DNA from 2 places in the Mesorhizobium sp. B1-1-8 genome. Region 2 is predicted to be linked to the other one. Evidence: riboswitches for the same ligand, from Rfam matches in the RefSeq annotation. Region 2 holds a riboswitch; the other holds the start of a gene.
What was found. A riboswitch is a leader RNA that binds a small molecule or an ion and turns the genes downstream of it on or off. The one in region 2 is predicted to bind thiamine pyrophosphate.
Positions count from the first base shown of each region.

Region 1: another riboswitch for thiamine pyrophosphate. It lies ahead of FJ974_RS21700 (YkoF family thiamine/hydroxymethylpyrimidine-binding protein); the one in region 2 lies ahead of thiB (thiamine ABC transporter substrate binding subunit).

Region 1 is NZ_CP083956.1:4,431,211-4,435,619, reverse strand. Features, by position in the region: gene FJ974_RS21715 (hypothetical protein) at 36-239, opposite strand; gene FJ974_RS21710 (hypothetical protein) at 561-914, opposite strand; gene FJ974_RS21705 (GSU2403 family nucleotidyltransferase fold protein) at 1,004-2,092, opposite strand; TPP riboswitch at 2,475-2,587, shown strand; gene FJ974_RS21700 (YkoF family thiamine/hydroxymethylpyrimidine-binding protein) at 2,578-3,186, shown strand; gene FJ974_RS21695 (ABC transporter permease) at 3,541-4,329, shown strand; gene FJ974_RS21690 (ABC transporter ATP-binding protein) at 4,326-4,409, shown strand, end outside.
Region 2 is NZ_CP083956.1:1,186,831-1,191,239, reverse strand. Features, by position in the region: gene thiP (thiamine/thiamine pyrophosphate ABC transporter permease) at 1-1,340, opposite strand, end outside; gene thiB (thiamine ABC transporter substrate binding subunit) at 1,474-2,481, opposite strand; TPP riboswitch at 2,525-2,638, opposite strand; gene FJ974_RS05845 (thiamine diphosphokinase) at 2,743-3,387, shown strand; gene FJ974_RS05840 (ABC-F family ATP-binding cassette domain-containing protein) at 3,389-4,409, shown strand, end outside.

The DNA of each region.
Region 1 (4,409 bases), 2.4 Mb from region 2:
AGGCTTGGCGAATAGGGGTTGCCTGGCAAGACGTGTTAGCGTGCCGCTTGCTTCCTGGCGTAATGGGCAACCGCGCAGAGGAAGGCATGTGCTGCCGTGTCGCAAGCGGCCCGCGACGGACCCTTGGCGAACAGGACCGCGTCCGCGACCGGGATCGTCAGCCCATGCTTTCTGGCGAATGAGGTGACTTCGTAAGGCTGATCGTCGGGGTGTATTCCGATGTCGATTTGCTGGTCCATCAAACGAATTCCTCCCTGGTATGCGGCTACGCCCTCCTTCGCCTGAAGCGAATTAAACTACCGGCCGCCCGTCTGCGTCCACCAATTGGCAATTGTGTGAAACGATGCATTTTCCAGGACGCGGCCCAAGGGTTGCAACGGGGCGCCAGGGCGGTGTTTTTCGGGCGGCTGCCCTTATCCCGTTCCTTCGCACAGGCACCTCTGGCTTACCGCGCCTAAAGCATGTCTCCCGAAAGTGCGCAGCGGGTTTCGGGACAAAGACATGCTTAAGATCAAAAGACGTAAATCATGTCGCGTGAATCCGTTTTCACGTGACATGCTTTATGCCTCATCCCATGCGTCGCTCGAGCGCGCAAAGCGAACCCCGGCGGCGGTCATCGCGCTCTCGCATTCGCTGATCAGCCTGAGGTTGCTGAGATAGCGCGCCATCGTCTGCGGCAGCCAGGCCGCGCAGGCTTCGACATAGGCGCGTCCGTGGACCAGCGTGCCCGTCGACAGACGCTCGTCTTTTTCGGCGATCACCTTCAGATATTGGCGGATGAAGCGGATGTCGTCGGCAATGTCCTGGCTGGCCATGCGCCACGCACCGGCCAGGCGTTCGCGCTCTTTGAGCGGCAATGGCGACAGAAGCGGGCGGGAGAGGTCGGCGAAGGCGGCATGGTTCGCGGTGTTCAAAGGACGTCCCCCTCAAAGAAGGGGAAATCGTACCTTATGTACGAATAGTTGTCAAAGCCTGCTCGTACAATTTGGACGATTGCTCCCTTTTATTTGAGTCGCATCGTAAAGCCTTCGAGATCTATGTGCGCTTCATCGAGCGCTTTTCCCAGAATCAGCTCAACCATTTCATGCCGATCGGGCCCGAGCAGATGCAATCCCTTCCGCAGCGCGTCGCGCCAGCTGTCGCCGCGCGCCCAGGCTTCGGCGAAGGCGAAGGCGAGATCATCCTGCCGGCGCGTTTCCCGCAGCGCCTCCACCAGCAGGCTTGCCTGGTGCAGGTCCTTCTCCCGCTTGGCGGCGGCGCTCCGCTCGCGGCGCGCCGCGACGATCAGCTTGTGGACGGCGTAGCGTTCCGGCGCCGGCACCAGCACAGGCACGCCGGAACGGTGCAACAGCACCGTCCTGACGGGGTCGCGAATGAGAAAGTCGAGGAAGCGCAAGGGCTGCGCCGAGGCACCCCCCAGCGACGGCATCGGGCTTGCGCGATCCGCATGGTCGTCGCTGCCCCGGTTCGGCGTGAGGAATTCGACTTTGTAGCGGGAAGCGTTCTCGAACTGCGTCGTGCGCCCGGCATCCGTCCGGTGCGGGATTTCGCGGAATGTCGGATCGACCGCCTTGAGCACATCGATGACCGGCGGCAGGCTGTCCTCGACCTCGGCCGAGACCGAATGGAACTGGGCAAAATCAGCATCGCCCGTCTGCAGCGCAGCACCGGGCAGCCGCACACCGAGATGCCCGGCATAGGTCTGGAAGGCGACGGTGCCGACCAGAACCGCGCGCAGGCGGAAGAGCCCGGCCTTTTCCAGCGCCTCGACCACGTCGCCGGTGAAAATGTCCGGCGCCGTCAGGCCGGCGTCGCGGACAAGGGTGGCGACCAGCTTGCGGCGGCTCCTCAGGTCGCCCTTGATCTGCTTGAACGCCGCGACCCGTTTGGCGATCTCCGGGTCCTCGGCCGGGCCGACATAGCGCCTGGTCTTTACCGGGCGAGTCTCCTCGAAATACCAGTAGTCGCGGCCCTTGACGGGGACGCGGACGAAATTGCCCGCCGTTGAAAAGTCGCTCTCGAACGAAGCGTCGAGGCTGCGCTGAACCAGTTCGGCATAGAGGGTGCGATAGGCGAGATCGATGGTTTTCATGGCGCGCTCCCCGGGGTGGTCCATGTGTTATAAGAATTCCACAATTTTCTTATAACTGCGCGCTATCGAATTGGATTTCAAGAGTGTTATAAGAAAATGGTGAAAATCTTATAATGATGAGCTCAGTAATCTCCCCCCTTGAGGGGAGATGTCGCCGAAGGCGACAGAGGGGGTCGCTTCGTCCTGACGCGACGCCATTTGGGGCGGAAGAGAAAGTCGACGCTTCCACGCGCGGCGACCCCCTCTGGCCTGCCGGCCATCTCCCCCTCAAGGAGGGAGATTCGCCAATCGCCAGTGTCGCACCATAGGGCGCTGGCCCAGACACTTTCTCGCGATGCCTCCAAAAATCGCTTCCCCAATGCCGCGAACAGTGCTTTAACCCGCTCATCCACAGGGGTGCTCCGTACGGTCGGGGCTGAGATGGGGGCGGCAAGCCTTCGGACCCTAAAGCTGATCTGGATAATACCAGCGGAGCGAGGCGGGCCATGTTTTCCGGCGCACAGATTTCTCTTTATCCCATGACCGACGATTTCGTCGGCGTCATCCTTGGCGCGCTCGGCGCGCTCGATCCTTACCGCGGCAGGCTCAGGATCGAGACCGACGACATCTCGACCTTGCTGGTCGGACCGCCGGAAGTGCTGTTCCCGGCCATGCGCGACCTGTTCGTGGCGGCGGCCGGGAGCGGCAGGCATTGCGTGCTCTCGGCGGCGATCTCGCGCGGCTGCCCCGGCGAGCCCGACGATCCGATCTGCCGCTCCGACGAGATCGGCGGGCCGACGATCCCGCTCGACGAGCGCAAGGTGGCCGCAATCCGCGCCGTGCAGGCGACGCCCTCGACCGGGCAGCCTGCGGCGGCGCAGTTCTCGCTCTATGTGATGGGCACTGGCGACCACATGGACGAGATCTACGGCTGCATCGATTTCCTGAAACAGTCCGGCGTCTACGAGCGCTCGAAACATTTCTGCACCAAATTGCGCGGCGATGCCGGCGCGATCTTTGCCACGCTGAACGAAGCCTTCTGCCGCTTCGGCCCAGGCGCCGGGCATGTGACCCTCGACATAACGATTTCGGCGAATAGCCCGACCGCGGTTTGAGCCGCGTAGGCGCCATTCATTCGTCGAGGATTTGTCGTGGCTGTTTGGTATAATAACCCATCGCGTGGGGGAGACGCCCCCACTGATCCCTTGCAACAAGGGAGAGAGGCGCCTTCGGCGATTGGCGAAAGCCGCGACGCGGGCGAATCTCCCCCCTCGAGGGGGAGATGGCCGGTCCACCCTCCGCAGCTGCAGCGCAGCTGCTGCGGAGGACGGGCAGGCCAGAGGGGGTCTCAGCCCGTGGAGCGCCAACCTCCTCTGCGGCCGCAGGCGACGTCGGCGCTTCACGCGCGGCGACCCCCTCTGTCGCCTCCGGCGACATCTCCCCCTCGAGGGGGGAGATCGGCCGTCACCATCGCCCTCACCAGAATCACCCCCGCCGCCCTCGCTTTCGCCTTGCTCCTCACCGCATGGGAGCTCTACGCCCGCTATGGCGGCATCGCCCCGACCATGCTGCCGGCGCCGTCGCGCGTGCTGGAGCAGGCCTGGCAGAACCGCGAGGCCTTGGCCGAAAACACCATCCCCACCATCCGCGCCACATCGGCCGGCTTTGCCTGCTCACTCATCGCTGCCTTCGTCCTTTCGGCGCTGGTCGATTTTCTCCCCCGGCTGCGCCGCGCGCTGTTTCCGCTGCTGATCGCCAGCCAGACCTTGCCGCTGGTGGCGATCGCGCCGCTGGCGGTGCTGTGGTTCGGCTTCGGCCTGCTGCCAAAGATCCTGCTGGTGGCGCTCGTGACCTTCTTCCCGATGATGGTGGCGCTGGTCGAGGGTTATGCGGCCACGGAGAAGGAGATTGCCCAGATGCTTGCCGCCATGGGGGCAGGGCGCTGGCGCATCTTCCGGCTGGCGCGCCTGCCTTCGGCGTTGCCCTATTTCTTCGCCGGCCTGCGGATCTCCATCACCTATGCTGTGGTCGGCGCGATCTTCGCCGAATATGCCGGCGCGGCGAAGGGTCTCGGCATCTATATGCTCAGCGCCAAGAACAATTTTCGACCCGATCTGGTGCTTGCCGCCGTCGCGGTCAGTTCGGTCCTCACCATTGCGCTGTTCGGCCTTGCCGTGCTGCTGCAGCGGCTCGTCATGCCTTGGGAGAAAGCCGGCCGCGACCGTAAGGCGGAGCGTTCGGCGGAGGCGCGGCAATGATGCGGCTAGAACTCCGCGACGTGCGCAAAAGCTTCGGCACGCTCGAAGTGCTGGCCGGCATTTCGCTGCATGTCGCCGCC
Region 2 (4,409 bases):
AGCGCCAGGCAAAGCCGCTCATGGCGTTCGCTCGCCGCATCGTAGGCGGGACGAACGGCGCGGATGACGAAAGGCATCGCCATCACCGCATTGACGGTGACGACCATGACCGGCGCGACGGCAAAGACGTCCGTGACGCCGCGCAACAGGAGAAACCAGCCGGCGCCGACGACGATCGGCGGCACCACGAGCACGAAACCGGCGCCGGTATCCGTGGCATGTTCGAGCAACGATGTGGTGCCGGCACGCCGCCGCAAGGCAAGCGCGCGCCGGGCCGCGATCAGCGCCAGCGACAACATCACGGCAACCAGCGCCGAGAGAAAGGCGAGCCCGGCGCTGGTGAGCGTTGCCCGCCGTACGGCTTCTTCGCCGGCCAGCCGGCCAAGATCGGCCTCCAATCCTGCCGCCACCGTCGCCGCCATCGGTCCGGCGACGAACAGCAGGGCAAGCGCGATCAGGCCGGCGTTCAGTGCGGTTTCAAGCCTGCCCGCCGCGAGATAGCGGCGCGGCGCCACCGGCAGATTGGCATCGCCGACCGTATTGGCGCCAAGCCGCGTCAGGGCAATGACCACGATAAGGGTGAGAACGACCTGCAGAAGCGTCAGTGCCACGGCCCGCGCGGGATCGAAATCGAAGCGCAGCGACTGGTAGATTGCGACTTCCAGCGTCGTGGCCGCCGGCCCGCCGCCCAGCGTCAGCACGATGGTGAAGGAGGTGATGCAGAGCATGAAAATCAGCCCGGCGACCCCCGGCAGGGCCGCGCGCAGCGCCGGCCATTCGATCAGGCGGAATGAAGGCGCCGCCCCCATGCCAAGCTGGCTCGCCAGCCGCCACTGGTCGGTCGGCACTGTACCCAGCGCTTCAAGAAACAGCCGCGTCGCCAGAGGCAAGTTGAAGAAGACATGGGCGGTCAGGATGCCGGACAGGCCGTAGATGCCGGGCCATTCCCCACTGCCGAGACGGCCAAGAATGCCGGCGAAATAACCGGCACGGCCATAAAGCGCCAAGACGCCGAGGGCGGCGACGATTGCCGGCAAGGCCAGCGGCACGGTGAAGAGCTGCAGAATCAGGCCGCGCCCGGGAAAGCCTGGATGCCTGGACAGAGCCCGTGCCACCAGCAGCGCCGGGCCAACTGACAACAGCGTCGATAACAGCGCCTGCCACAGCGTGAAGCGTGCGACGCGGACGAGATAGCTGTCGAAGGCGGCGACAGCGCCGGACAGGTCGTGCACGCCTTCGAGGATGAGCCCGGCGAAGGCGCCGCCGATCAGCAAGGCGATTGCCGCGAGGGCGACGATGCCGGCGGGGATGCGGGAGTCAGGGCGCGGCGCGGACTGCACGCTGCACCACTTGGATTTGAGCTAGCGAACGCCGCGTTCCTTCGCGCCCCCCTCTGTCCTCCGCAGCAACTGCGGAGGACGGGCAGGACAGAGGGGGGCGCCGTAGAGCGATCATCTTGCGCGAATAGCAATCCTACCTGCTCATCACCGCCAGCCATTCATCCATCCATGCCTTGCGGTTGGCCGCAACCTCCTCGGGGCTGAACAGCAAGGTTTTGCTCGGCTTTACCAGTTTGTCGAAGGCCGGATTGAGCGGCTTGTCGGTCTTGCCGGCCGGGAACATCCAGTTGGTCTCGGGAATGATGTCCTGGAATTTCGGCCCGGTCATGAAGGCGATGAAATTTTGCGCCAGCGGGTTCTTCGCGCCCGTGGTGGTGATGCCGGCGACCTCGATCTGCAGATACTCGCCCTCGTCGAAGGACGCCGCCTGGTAGCGCTGGGTGTTTTCGGCGACCATGTGGTAGGCCGGCGAGGTGGTGTAGGACAACACCATCGGCGCTTCGCCCTTGGTGAACAGGCCATAGGCCTCGCTCCAGCCCGGCGTCACGGTAAGCACTTTCGGCTTGAGCTTGGCCCAGGCCTCCGGCGCCTTGTCGCCATAGACCGATTTCACCCACAAGAGCAGGCCGAGGCCCGGTGTCGAGGTGCGCGGATCCTGGATGACGATCTTGTCGGACGCACTGCCCTCGACCAGTTCCTTCAGGCTTTTCGGCGGGTTTTTCAGCTTTTCGGTGTCGTAGACGACAGCGAAATAGCCGTAGTCGAAGGGCACGAAGGTATCGTCGCTCCAACTGCCCGGCACGTTGATGCCGGACACCGCGCCATGCGGCACGAACAGGCCGCTCGCCTTGGCGTCGGCGGTGAGATTGGTGTCGAGGCCGAGCACGACATCGGCCTTGGTGCCCGCGCCCTCCAGCTTGACGCGATTGAGCAGCGCGACGCCGTCGGCGACCGAGACGAAGTCGAGATCGCAGCCGCATTCGGCCTCGAATTCCTTCTTCACCGCGGGTCCTGGACCCCAATCGGCGGTGAAGCTTTCATAGGTGTAGACGGTGAGCTTGTCCTTCGCGGCGGCGGGCGCAGCCCCCGCCAGAAGCGACAGGCCCAAGGCCAGGATCAGATGGGACAAAAATCCGCGCATCGGCGCCTCCTTCGTTCACGTTGAAAGGAATTGAGGCGTCGGATGGTCCGAAACGTCTAATCCCTCCGCCGGTACAAACCGGATCAGGTTCAGCGGGTTGGCCTCTTGCCTCTCAGCCGGTTCGCGAAGTCAGCGTCCGGCACCCCGTTAGAGCGGCTTGAGACATAGGCCCGGCCCGAGCGGCGCGCAAGCGGAAGTTTGCCGGACATCCAATCGGCCCGGCTTCCGTTTCATCGGCCGGACTGGTAAGGGCGACGCGACATGAGCACATTCACCATCCTGCTTGGCGGCGAACTCATCCGCACGCCTCGGCTCGAGCGCCAGATCGAAGGCTCGCGCGTCATCGCCGCCGATGCCGGCATCGGCCATGCCCGCATGCTGGGCCTGATCCCGGAGCTCTGGGTCGGCGATTTCGACTCGGTGCCGGCGAACCTGCCGGACGGCCTCGCTTCCGTGCCGCGAAAGACATTCCCAGCCGAGAAGGACAAGACGGACGGCGAACTCGCAATCGCCGAGGCGCTCGAACGCGGCGCCACCAGCCTGGTGCTGGCCGGCGCCTTTGGCGGCAAGCGCGCCGACCATGCCTTTCTGCACCTGGCGCTTGGGCTTCGGCTGGCGGAGGCCGGCACGACGGTGCTGTTGACCAGCGGCGCGCAGGAAGGTGTTCCCATCCTGCTGGGAAAAGCCCGCTTCGACTATGCCGACGGCACGCTGTTTTCGGTGCTCGGCTTTTCCGACCTCGCCGGCCTGACGGTCTCCGGCGCCAAATGGCCGCTCGACAATGTCGGGGTGGCGTTCGGCTCGTCGCTGACTATATCAAACGAAGTCAAAGGGCGGCTGGAGATCGCGCTGGAGCGCGGCCGGGCGCTGCTCCTGGCGCATCCCTATCCTCTGCCTGAAAGCTGACATGGCCCCGCCTCTTCTCAATCTCGACGGGATAAAGCTGACTTTCGGCGGCACGCCGCTGCTCGACGGCGCCGAACTCAGCGCTTCGGCCGGTGAGAAGATCGCGCTGGTCGGCCGCAACGGTTCGGGCAAGTCAACGCTGCTCAAGATCGCCGCCGGGCTGATCGAGCCGCAGGACGGCGAGGTCTTCCGCCAGCCTTCGGCGACCGTCCGCTACCTGCCGCAGATGCCCGACATGGATGGCTTTGCGACCGTGCGCGCCTATGTCGAGGCCGGTCTGGGTCCGGCAGACGACCCGCATCGCGCCACCTATCTGATGGAGCATCTCGGCCTTTCCGGCGAAGAGCGGCCCGACGACCTTTCCGGCGGCGAGGCGCGCCGCGCCGCCCTTGCCCGCGTCATGGCGCCCGAGCCCGACATTCTGCTGCTCGATGAGCCGACTAACCATCTCGATTTGTCGGTCATCGAATGGCTGGAAGAGGAACTTGCCCGCACCTCCTCGGCGGTGATCCTGATCTCGCACGACCGCCGTTTTCTCGAGCGCGTCTCGCGCGCCACCGTATGGCTCGACCGTGGCCGGACGCGGCGGCTGGACAAGGGTTTTGCGCATTTCGAGGAATGGCGCGACCAGGTGCTCGAGGACGAAGAGCGCGAGCAGCACAAGCTCGGCCGCCAGATCGTGCGCGAGGAGCATTGGCTGCGCTACGGCGTGACGGCGCGGCGCAAGCGCAACATGCGTCGCCTCGGCGAGTTGCAGGCCATGCGCCAGCGCCACCGCAGCCATCGCGGCGCCGAGGGTACTGCCACCATGGTGGCCAGCGACGCCGCCGAATCCGGCAAGTTGGTGATCGAGGCGAAAAACATCGACAAGAGTTTTGGCGACCTCACCGTGGTCAAGGGATTTTCAACCCGCATTCAGCGCGGCGACCGCGTCGGCCTGGTCGGCCCGAACGGCGCCGGCAAGACGACGTTGTTGAAGATGCTGACCGGCGAGTTGGCGCCGGATGCCGGCTCGGTACGGC